3 regions of the Brachybacterium sp. genome follow, and region 2 is predicted to be linked to each of the others. Evidence: predicted binding sites of a transcription regulator. Region 2 holds the regulator's gene; each other region holds the start of a gene.
What was found. The regulator HrcA, encoded in region 2, represses chaperone genes, less so after heat shock. The targets are predictions, from matches to a motif close to TTNGCACTCGNNNNNNNCGAGTGCNAA.
Positions count from the first base shown of each region.

Region 1: the regulator HrcA is predicted to act here: its motif matches at 1,154-1,180, upstream of groES (co-chaperone GroES).
Region 3: the regulator HrcA is predicted to act here: its motif matches at 1,710-1,736, upstream of groL (chaperonin GroEL).

Region 1 is NZ_JBQDLF010000004.1:21,943-25,217, reverse strand. It holds gene ACTH43_RS02610 (hypothetical protein) at 1-1,122, shown strand, start outside; gene groES (co-chaperone GroES) at 1,342-1,638, shown strand; gene groL (chaperonin GroEL) at 1,653-3,239, shown strand.
Region 2 is NZ_JBQDLF010000001.1:49,530-52,804, forward strand. It holds gene ACTH43_RS00210 (DUF4870 domain-containing protein) at 1-169, opposite strand, end outside; gene ACTH43_RS00215 (DUF3097 domain-containing protein) at 292-1,170, opposite strand; gene hrcA (heat-inducible transcriptional repressor HrcA) at 1,296-2,306, shown strand; gene dnaJ (molecular chaperone DnaJ) at 2,412-3,275, shown strand, end outside.
Region 3 is NZ_JBQDLF010000004.1:141,606-144,880, reverse strand. It holds gene ACTH43_RS03170 (uracil-DNA glycosylase) at 1-244, opposite strand, end outside; gene ACTH43_RS03165 (DUF3263 domain-containing protein) at 373-831, shown strand; gene ACTH43_RS03160 (LytR C-terminal domain-containing protein) at 895-1,494, shown strand; gene groL (chaperonin GroEL) at 1,923-3,275, shown strand, end outside.

The DNA of each region.
Region 1 (3,275 bases), on a different contig from region 2:
GCCATCCTGCCGGCCCCGCACGCCGTGCGCTGGGCCCGCGAGGCGGGCACTGTCGTGCTCGACCTCCTCGAGGAGACGCTGGGTCGGCTGCGGACCCTCAGGATCCGCACCGAGCTGATCGGCATCGACCATCGTGCCGCCCGCTCCTGGATCGTGGCGCTGCGTGAAGTCCTCGCCCGTTCCGATCTCGACACGGCTGCTGCTGAGGGATATGCGGCCCTGGCGAAGAGTCTCGAAACGCACGAGGGGGAGGGCCTCTTCGCCGCCTCGGAGCTCGAGACCAGACCTCGCGCACCGGGCCTCGGCGAGATGGGGCGCCTGGTCGGAGTGATCCGGTCGATCCCGCGCGAGACCCTCGATCGCCTGCTGCCCCTGCGCGTGCTCTCCTCCCGGGTCGTGCTGACCGCTGCGATCACCAAGGGGCTCAAGCTGCTCCGGCAAGACTGGGTTCCTCCGGGGGAGCGGCCTGATCCCGTCGAGGACGCGGAGGTGGCCCGCCATCAGGACTACCAGCGCCGCTGGCGACGGGCCCACTCGACGTTCTTCCGAGAGATCGATGAGCGGGATGCGCGTCCCGGCGCGCGACGGGCGCTGATGGGGTCCACGGCGATCCTGTGGGCGCTGAGCCTGGTGGTCCTCGGCTGGCTCCTGCTGTGGTTCCTCGGAGCCGGTGGGGTCGACCTGCCGGGAATCCTCGGTCGGTCCGCGGAGCTCCCGCCGCTCTGGCCGGGGCCGACGGTGCTGGTGCTGATCGCCGTCCTGCCGCTGTCGTACTGGACCGGATGGCTCGCCCCGATCGATCAGTCCGAACTGGTGCAGCCGGGGATGCGCACCGTCGCCGACGCCACGCCCGCTCGCCGGACTCGGGTGACGGCAGCGCGCTTCGGCTCGGTGATCTCCAGCCTGCTGTTCTTCCTGCCGTTCCTGGTGGCACTCCTGATCGATCCGAAGGACACCTTCCCGTGGGACGCCTTCGGCCCATGGCGGAACGAGAAGCTGGACGTCGGGTGGTGGGCCGTGTGGGCGCTGGCCCTGCCTGCGGCGGCCACGATCCTCGGCGGAATCGCCGGCTCGGTCCGGGGTGAGGCGCGGGCAAGGACCCTGCGGCCGAAGCTGGGATAGAGCCGAAACCGGGCCGCGGGACGACATCGTTCTAGCACTCGTCTTGCATGAGTGCCAGCGAGGGTTCTACAGTGGGGCTCGTTGGCAGTCGACGGCCGAGAGTGCCAGAGACTGCCGCAGAGGGATCTTCCCCCGGTCGGCACCGCGACGACGATCGGGAACGGATCCCCACCACCCAGAACTCAAGCAGAGTCATCTCTTCATGAAGGAGTGAGCCGCATGTCGGTCTCCATCAAGCCCCTCGAGGATCGCGTCGTCGTCAAGCCGCTCGAGGCGGAGCAGACCACCGCCTCCGGCCTGGTCATCCCGGACACCGCGAAGGAGAAGCCCCAGGAGGGCGAGGTCGTCGCCATCGGCGCCGGCCGCTTCGACGATAACGGTCAGCGCGTCCCGATGGACGTCAAGGTCGGCGACAAGGTCGTCTTCTCCAAGTACGGCGGCACCGAGCTGAAGTACGGCGGCGAGGAGTTCCTCGTCCTCGGCGCCCGCGACATCCTCGCAATCATCGAGAACTGAGCGGACTGAGCTTTATGGCCAAGGAGATTATCTACAACGAGGACGCCCGGCGCGCCCTCGAGCGTGGCGTCGACAAGCTCGCCAACACCGTCAAGGTGACGCTCGGCCCCCGCGGCCGCAACGTCGTCCTCGACAAGAAGTGGGGCGCACCCACCATCACGAACGACGGCGTGACCATCGCCCGTGAGATCGAGCTCGAGGATCCCTACGAGAACCTCGGCGCTCAGCTCACCAAGGAGGTCGCGACCAAGACCAACGACGTGGCCGGCGACGGCACCACCACCGCCACCGTCCTCGCCCAGGCCATCGTGCACGAAGGTCTGCGCAACGTCACCTCCGGCGCTGCCCCGGCAGCGCTGAAGCGCGGCATCGAGAAGGCCGTCGAGGCGCTCTCCGAGAAGCTCGGCGAGATCGCCACGCCGGTCGACGGGAAGGCCCAGATCGCCTCCGTCGCCTCCGTCTCGAGCCAGGACACCGAGATCGGCGACCTGCTCGCCGAGGCGTTCGACAAGGTCGGCAAGGACGGCGTCATCACCGTGGAGGAGTCCTCCACCACGGCGATGGAGCTCGACTTCACCGAGGGCATGCAGTTCGACAAGGGCTACATCTCCCCGCACTTCGTCACCGACGCAGACCGCCAGGAGACCGTCCTCGAGGACGCCCAGGTGCTGCTGCACCAGGGCAAGATCTCGGCCGTGGCGGACATCCTGCCGCTGCTGGAGAAGGTCGTCGAGGGTGGCAAGCCGCTGTTCATCATCGCGGAGGACGTCGACGGCGAGGCCCTGTCCACGCTGGTCGTCAACAAGATCCGTGGCACCTTCAAGGGTGCAGCGGTCAAGGCTCCCGCGTTCGGCGATCGCCGCAAGGCGATGCTGCAGGACATCGCGGTGCTCACCGGCGCCCAGGTGGTCACCTCTGACCTCGGTCTGGATCTCAAGACCGTCGGCACCGAGGTGCTCGGCCAGGCCGGCCGCATCGTCGTCACCAAGGATTCGACCACCATCGTGGGCGGCGCTGGCGATGACCAGGCCGTCGCCGATCGGGTCGCGCAGATCCGCGCCGAGATCGAGAACACCGACTCCGACTGGGATCGTGAGAAGCTCCAGGAGCGTCTCGCGAAGCTGGCCGGCGGTGTCGCCGTGATCAAGGTCGGGGCTCACACCGAGGTGGAGCTCAAGGAGAAGAAGATGCGCATCGAGGACGCGGTCTCCGCGACCCGCGCTGCGATCGAGGAGGGCATCGTCTCCGGTGGCGGAAGCGCCATCGTCCAGGCGTCCTCCATCCTTGAGGACGGCCTCGGCCTCGAGGGCGATGAGGCTGTCGGCGTGCGCGCCGTCGCCCGCGCCGTCGTCGAGCCGCTGCGCTGGATCGCCGAGAACGCCGGCCTCGAGGGCTACGTCGTGGTCGAGAAGGTCCGGGAGGCCGCTCTCGGCACCGGCCTGAACGCCGCGACCGGCGAGTACGTCGACCTGGTGGCAGCCGGCATCATCGACCCCGTCAAGGTCACGCGCTCCGCCCTGCGGAACGCCGCCTCGATCGCGGCCATGGTGCTGACCACCGAAACCCTCATCATCGACAAGCGCGACGACGAGGACGAGTGACCGCTCGACAGAGCATCGACTGATCAGCTGATCAGC
Region 2 (3,275 bases):
GCGCCGCGGGCTCACCGGCGCTCGGCGGCGACGGGACGCGAGAGGCGTCGGGACCGTAGGCGAAGGGGTCGTGCGGATGCAGCGAGGGATCCGAGGTGGGGGCGGCCTGCTCGGCGGGGGTGCCGGGCTCGATGCCGAACGGATCATGCGGATGCGGAGTCTGGCTCATGGTTCCTTCTTCGGGACGGGCCGGCTCTCACGCCGGCGACGGGCTGATGCAGCCAGCCTATAGAGCATCGCCTGCGGCGTCCGCGTGGCGTGCCGCCGTATCGACCGGGGGTTAACCCCCAGTCAGGAGTGGTCCACGGTCACGAAGTCGATGAGCTCCTCGATGCGGCCCGAGAGCGTCGGCTCGACGTCGGCGTAGGAGCGGACGGTCGACAGGATCCGCTTCCAGCCGAGTCCGATATCGGACTTGTCCGCATGGGGCCAGCCGAGCGCGGCGAGGGAGCCGACCTTGATGTCGGTGCCCTTGGGGATGTGCGGCCATGCCGTGAGCCCCACCCGGGCGGGTTTGACCGCCTGCCAGACATCGACGTACGGGTGTCCGACCACCGTGACATTGCCTCGGGCGCCAGGCAGCGCCATGACCTCGGCGGCGATGCGGGACTCCTTCGAACCCTTCACAAGATGATCCACGAGGATCCCGAGCCGGCGCCCGGGAGAAGGTCCGAACTCACGCACGCGCTCGGCGAGGTTGTCCGCGCCCTCGAGCTGTTCGACGACGATGCCCTCGATGCGCAGGTCGTGGCCCCACACCTTCTGCACCAGCTCCGCATCATGGGTGCCCTCGACCCAGATCCGGGAGGCGCGGGCGGTGCGTGCCTTCGCCCCTTCGACGAAGACGGACCCGGAGGCGGAGCGCCGGCGCACGGGTGCGGAGGCAGTCGCGACGGCGCGGGTGAGCACCACGGGCTGTCCATCGATCATGAAGCCGGGGCCCAGTGGGAACGTCCGGCGGACGCCGCGGCCGTCCTCCAGCTCGACCACGAGCTCTCCGGCGATCTTCTCCACGCGGGTCACCGCGCCGGTGAACCCCGTGGAGGCCTCCTCGGCGACCAGGCCCCGCTGAGCGGGGACCTCGCGGGCCACGGGACGGCGACGATGATGGGCGGGCGGACCGGAGGACAGCACGTCGCGGCCGTACCGGTCGGGGAAGTCAGCAGGCACGCGCGACACCGTACACCCGTGGCGAACGCCTCCCCGCGCAGCGCGCCGGGGCGCGTAGGATTGGCACCTGGCATGAGAGAGTGCCAAATGAGAGACCACGACTTTGGACGCACGCAGCGCAGGAGGTGAGCGAGACGGACGCCCGCAAGCTCCAGATCCTCGGCGCGATCGTCGAGGACTACGTCTCCACCCGCGAGCCCGTCGGCTCCAAGTCGCTCCTGGAACGCCACGAGCTCGGGGTCTCCGCTGCGACAGTGCGCAACGACATGTCGCTGCTCGAGGAGGAGGGGCTGATCCATCAGCCGCATACCTCGGCGGGGCGTGTCCCCACCGACAAGGGCTACCGCACCTTCGTCGACCACGTCGCCACCATCAAGCCGCTCTCCGCCCCCGAACGCCGGGCGATCCGTACGCTGCTCGAGGACTCGGGCGATGTCGAGGAGCTGCTGGCTCGGACCGTGCGGGTGCTGGCGCAGCTCACCCAGCAGGTCGCGATGGTGCAGTACCCGGCCCGCAGGCAGGCCCGGATCCGGCATGTCGAACTGGTCAAGGTCGCCGACTCCCTGCTGCTGGTGGTGCTGATCACCGAGTCCGGCCGGGTGGATCAGCGCACCGTGCCTATCAACGCCGGCAAACCTGCCGAGTACTACGCGGTGCTGCGCGACCAGCTCAATCGTGTCGTCGCAGGCCGCGAGGTCACCGACCTCGCCACGCCGCTGGAGGACTTCCTCGAAGCGCTCACGCCCCCGGAGCGACCGGCCGCCGCCGAGGTGTCCGAGGCTCTCGCCGCGCTCGCAGCGACTCGTGCCGAGGGCCGGATCATGATGGCCGGCACCGCGAACATCGCGCGATCGGCTGAGGACTTCGCCCGTGACGTCGAGCCGTTGCTGGACGTGCTCGAGGAGCAGCTGGTGCTGCTGCGCCTGTTCACCGAGATGCACGCCTCGCCGGGCGCCGTCGAGGTGCGCATCGGGACCGAGCTCCAGGACCGGGCGCTGCATCAGGCCGCGGTCGTCGGCGCCGGGTACGGTGTCGGCTCGCATGTCGCGATCCTGGGACCCAGCCGGATGGATTACGTCACCGGCATCTCGACCGTCCAGGCCATCGCCCGTTACGTCTCCCGCTTTCTCGAATAGCCTCGGGCGGGCTCCGCGGGCTCACCCCCGCCCGGCCGCCCATGCCACTCGACGCCCCGTGCCCGCCGCCCGCGGCACCGACTCCCCGGTAAGGACCCCACTGCAGTGAACGACGATTACTACGACCTCCTCGGCGTCTCCCGCGAAGCGACGACTGATGAGATCAAGAAGGCGTACCGCAAGCTCGCCCGCACGCTCCACCCGGACGTCAATCCGGACCCCGAGGCGGCCGAGAAGTTCAAGCGGGTCTCCCAGGCCTACGAGACCCTCTCCCATGCGGACAAGCGCCGGCAGTACGACATGGGTGGCGGCCCGGGCATGGGCGGCTTCCCCGGTGGCGGCGGTGGCGGCTTCGACTTCAACGACATCTTCGACATGTTCGCCGGCGCCTCCGGCATGCGCGGCCGCAACCAGGGCCCCGTGCCCCGCCAGCGACGTGGCGGAGATGTGCTGCGCCGTGTGAAGATCGACCTGCGTGACGTGGTCTTCGGCACCGAGGAGAAGGTCACCTTCCGCACCGCAGTGCTGTGCGAGCGCTGCACCGGTTCCTGCTGCGAGCCCGGCACCAGCCCCACCCGCTGCACCGCCTGCAACGGCTCCGGCCACGTCCAGCGCGTCGCCCAGTCGCTGCTGGGCCAGATGGTCACCATGGCACCCTGCCCCACCTGCGAGGGCCACGGCGATGTGATCGAGAGCCCCTGCACCGGCTGCTCCGGTCATGGCCGCACCGCCTCCGAGCGCACGGTGACCGTGCGGATCCCCTCCGGTGTCGAGAACGGCACTCGGATCCAGCTGCGCGGAGAGGGCGAGACGGGCGAGGCGGGCGGGCCCTCCGGCGACCTCTTCGTCGAGCTGGCCGTCACCGACCACGAGATGTTCGAGCGGTCGGGCGACGACCTGGTCACCACGATCGCGGTCCCCATGACCACCGCCGCGCTCGGCGCCACCATCCCGCTGGATACCTTCGAC
Region 3 (3,275 bases), on a different contig from region 2:
CCGCGAAGGAGAGCCCGATCGGATGGCCAGGGGTCGGATACGGATCCTGGCCGACGATCAGCACCCGCACCTCGGCCAGCGGGCGCGTGAAGGCGCGCAGCACCCGATCAGGAGCGGGCAGATAGCCGCGACCGGCGTCCTCCTCGGAACGCAGGAACCCCTCCAGCTCCCGAAGGCGGGGTTCGACGGGCGCGAGCGCCTCAGCCCAGTCGGCGGCGATGTTCTCGGCGAGCGATGTCGACACGGCTCCAGTCTTCCACCGGACCAGTCACCGGCGCCCCGCTGAGCGGCGCGCGTGAGCCGTTCCCCACCCGGGCCGGGTCAGCGGCGCGCCGGACAGGACCGGCGCGTCCCGGCCCTTACCCTGGGGCTATGTCCTCCGATATCGCTCATCGAGCTTCCCGCGCAGCGCTCGCCGCCGCGGGAACCGTCGAGGCTGCGGAGGCTCTGGAGGCTCTGGAGGCTGTGGAGGCTGTGGAGGCCACAGAATCGGAGCAGCAGCTCTCCGCGGGTGAAGAACCGGAGCAGGGCGACGACACTCCCGCCACGATGTCCGATGCGTCACTGCCCGGCCCGCAGGGCGGGCTCAGCGAGCGGGACCGCCGGATCCTCGCCCTCGAAGGTCGCACCTTCCGCTACGTCGGCGCGAAGGAACGGGCGATCCGTGAGCAGATCGGCCTGTCGAAGGTCGCGTACTACGTGCGTCTGAATGCACTTCTGGACGAGCCCGCCGCACTGCGGGCCGCGCCCTCCGTCGTCCACCGACTGCGGGGCCGGCGCACGTCCGAGGATGGCGCCACGGGCGCCGCCGACACCCACCGAGTGGCCTGAGCGGAGTCACCCGCAGGGCGTGTGCTCCGCACCCGGCGCGGGTGGAGCAGGTTTAATGGGGCCGTGGCTGATTCCCAGTATCCGTACCCGCCGGACCGTTTCGACGATGAGGCGGACGCCGTGTCCTTCCACGGCGCCCACCGCGCCGAGCTCCCGTTCTGGCGGGAGAACCTGCTGTACATCATCATCATCGGCGCCGCCGCGGTGCTGCTCGTCGTGCTGCTCTTCTTCATCGGAGGCATGGGCAACAACGGCGATGACCGCGCAGAGGACCCCACCTCCGCCGCGGCCGAGAGCGAAGCCGCCGAGCAGAGTGCCGAGGAGACCGCTGCCGAGGAGGAAGCCGAGCCCGCCCCCGAGCCCGACCTCACCACTCCGGTGCTGGTGGTCAACGCCGGCGGCATCAACGGCCTGGCCGGCACCTGGCGCGACACCCTCGAAGGTGAAGGCTGGGAGGACGTCAGCGTCACCACCTCGGACAACGCCCAGCAGGAGCCGGTGGTCTTCTACCGCGACGAGGGCGACGCGGACACCGCTCAGGCTCTCGCCGAGCGCGCCGGCGCCGGCGAAGCCCGTCAGAGCGACGAGTACGACGCCCGCATCACCCTGGTCGCCGTGGCTGAGCCCGGCGATGCCGGCGGTGACGCCGAGGGCGAAGGCTGACAGAGCTCGCTCTCGACAGCAGGAGGCTCGAGCGGCAGGCGGCGACCCAGGAGGTCGGCGCCTGTCGCTCTCCAGATTCCCGGGCCGTTCCGGAGGGCTCCGCAGCGCGGGGCTCTGACACAGGGCGAAGCGACTGCGACCCGACAGCGACTCGACCGATGTGTCCGCCATGAGCAGAGAGTTAGCACTCTCCGCCTTCGAGTGCTTATGATGATCTGGCACTCGGTGATCGAGAGTGACAGCGCCTCGTGCGCTCGAGCTCGCGCGCACCGGGGGCACGATCGGCAGGCGGTCCACCGCTTCGCCGACCACGAACATTCCGGCCCCGTGAGGGGGTCGCCGCTGTGGGACATGAACACGGCGTCGGCTCTCGTCCGTCGCGGGCACAGGGTCGGGTGGACACCACACCACACGGGAGAGATTCCACAATGGCCAAGCTCATCGCATACGACGAGGAGGCCCGGCGCGGCCTCGAGCGGGGAATGAACCAGCTCGCGAACGCCGTCAAGGTCACCCTCGGCCCCAAGGGCCGCAACGTCGTGCTCGAGAAGTCCTGGGGCGCGCCCACCATCACCAACGACGGCGTGTCGATCGCCAAGGAGATCGAGCTCGACGATCCCTACGAGAAGATCGGCGCGGAGCTGGTGAAGGAGGTCGCCAAGAAGACGGACGACATCGCCGGCGACGGCACCACCACCGCCACCGTCCTCGCACAGGCCCTCGTCAAGGAGGGGCTGCGCAACGTGGCCGCCGGCGCCAACCCGATCGCGCTCAAGCGCGGCATCGACAAGGCCGTGGCAGCCGTCACGGAGACCCTGCTCTCGCAGGCTCACGAGATCGAGACCAAGGAGCAGATCGCCTCCACCGCAGCCATCTCCGCCGCTGACCCGGCCATCGGCGAGCTCATCGCCGAGGCGCTGGACAAGGTCGGCAAGGAAGGCGTGATCACGGTCGAGGAGTCCAACACCATGGGCCTCGAGCTGGAGCTCACCGAGGGCATGCGGTTCGACAAGGGCTACATCTCGCCCTACTTCGTCACCGACGCCGATCGCCAGGAGACGGTCCTCGAGGACCCCTACATCCTGCTGATCTCCTCGAAGATCTCCTCCGTCAAGGATCTGCTGCCGCTGCTGGAGAAGGTCATCCAGTCCGGCAAGCCGCTCGCGATCCTCGCCGAGGATGTCGACGGCGAGGCGCTCGCGGTGCTCGTGGTCAACAAGCTGCGTGGCTCCTTCAAGTCCGTCGCCGTCAAGGCACCGGGCTTCGGCGATCGTCGTAAGGCGATGCTCGAGGACATGGCCATCCTCACCGGTGGCCAGGTCATCTCCGAGGAGGTCGGCCTGAAGCTGGAGACCGCTGGTCTCGAGCTGCTCGGCCAGGCTCGCAAGGTCGTCGTGACCAAGGACGAGACCACCATCGTCGAGGGCTCCGGCGACGCCGAGCGCATCGCCGGTCGCGTGTCCCAGATCCGCACCGAGATCGAGAACTCGGACTCGGACTACGACCGTGAGAAGCTCCAGGAGCGCCTCGCGAAGCTGGCCGGCGGCGTGGCCGTCATCAAGGCCGGCGCCGCCACCGAGGTGGAGCTCAAGGAGCGCAAGCACCGCATCGAGGATGCCGTGCGCAACGCCAAGGCTGCTGTGGATGAGGGCGTCGTCGCCGGTGGCGGCGTCGCGCTGCTGCAGGCCGGTGCGGACACCTTCGGCAGGCTCACCCTCGAGGGTGACGAGGCCACCGGGGCGAACATCGTCATGGTCGCCATCGAGGCACCGCTCAAGCAG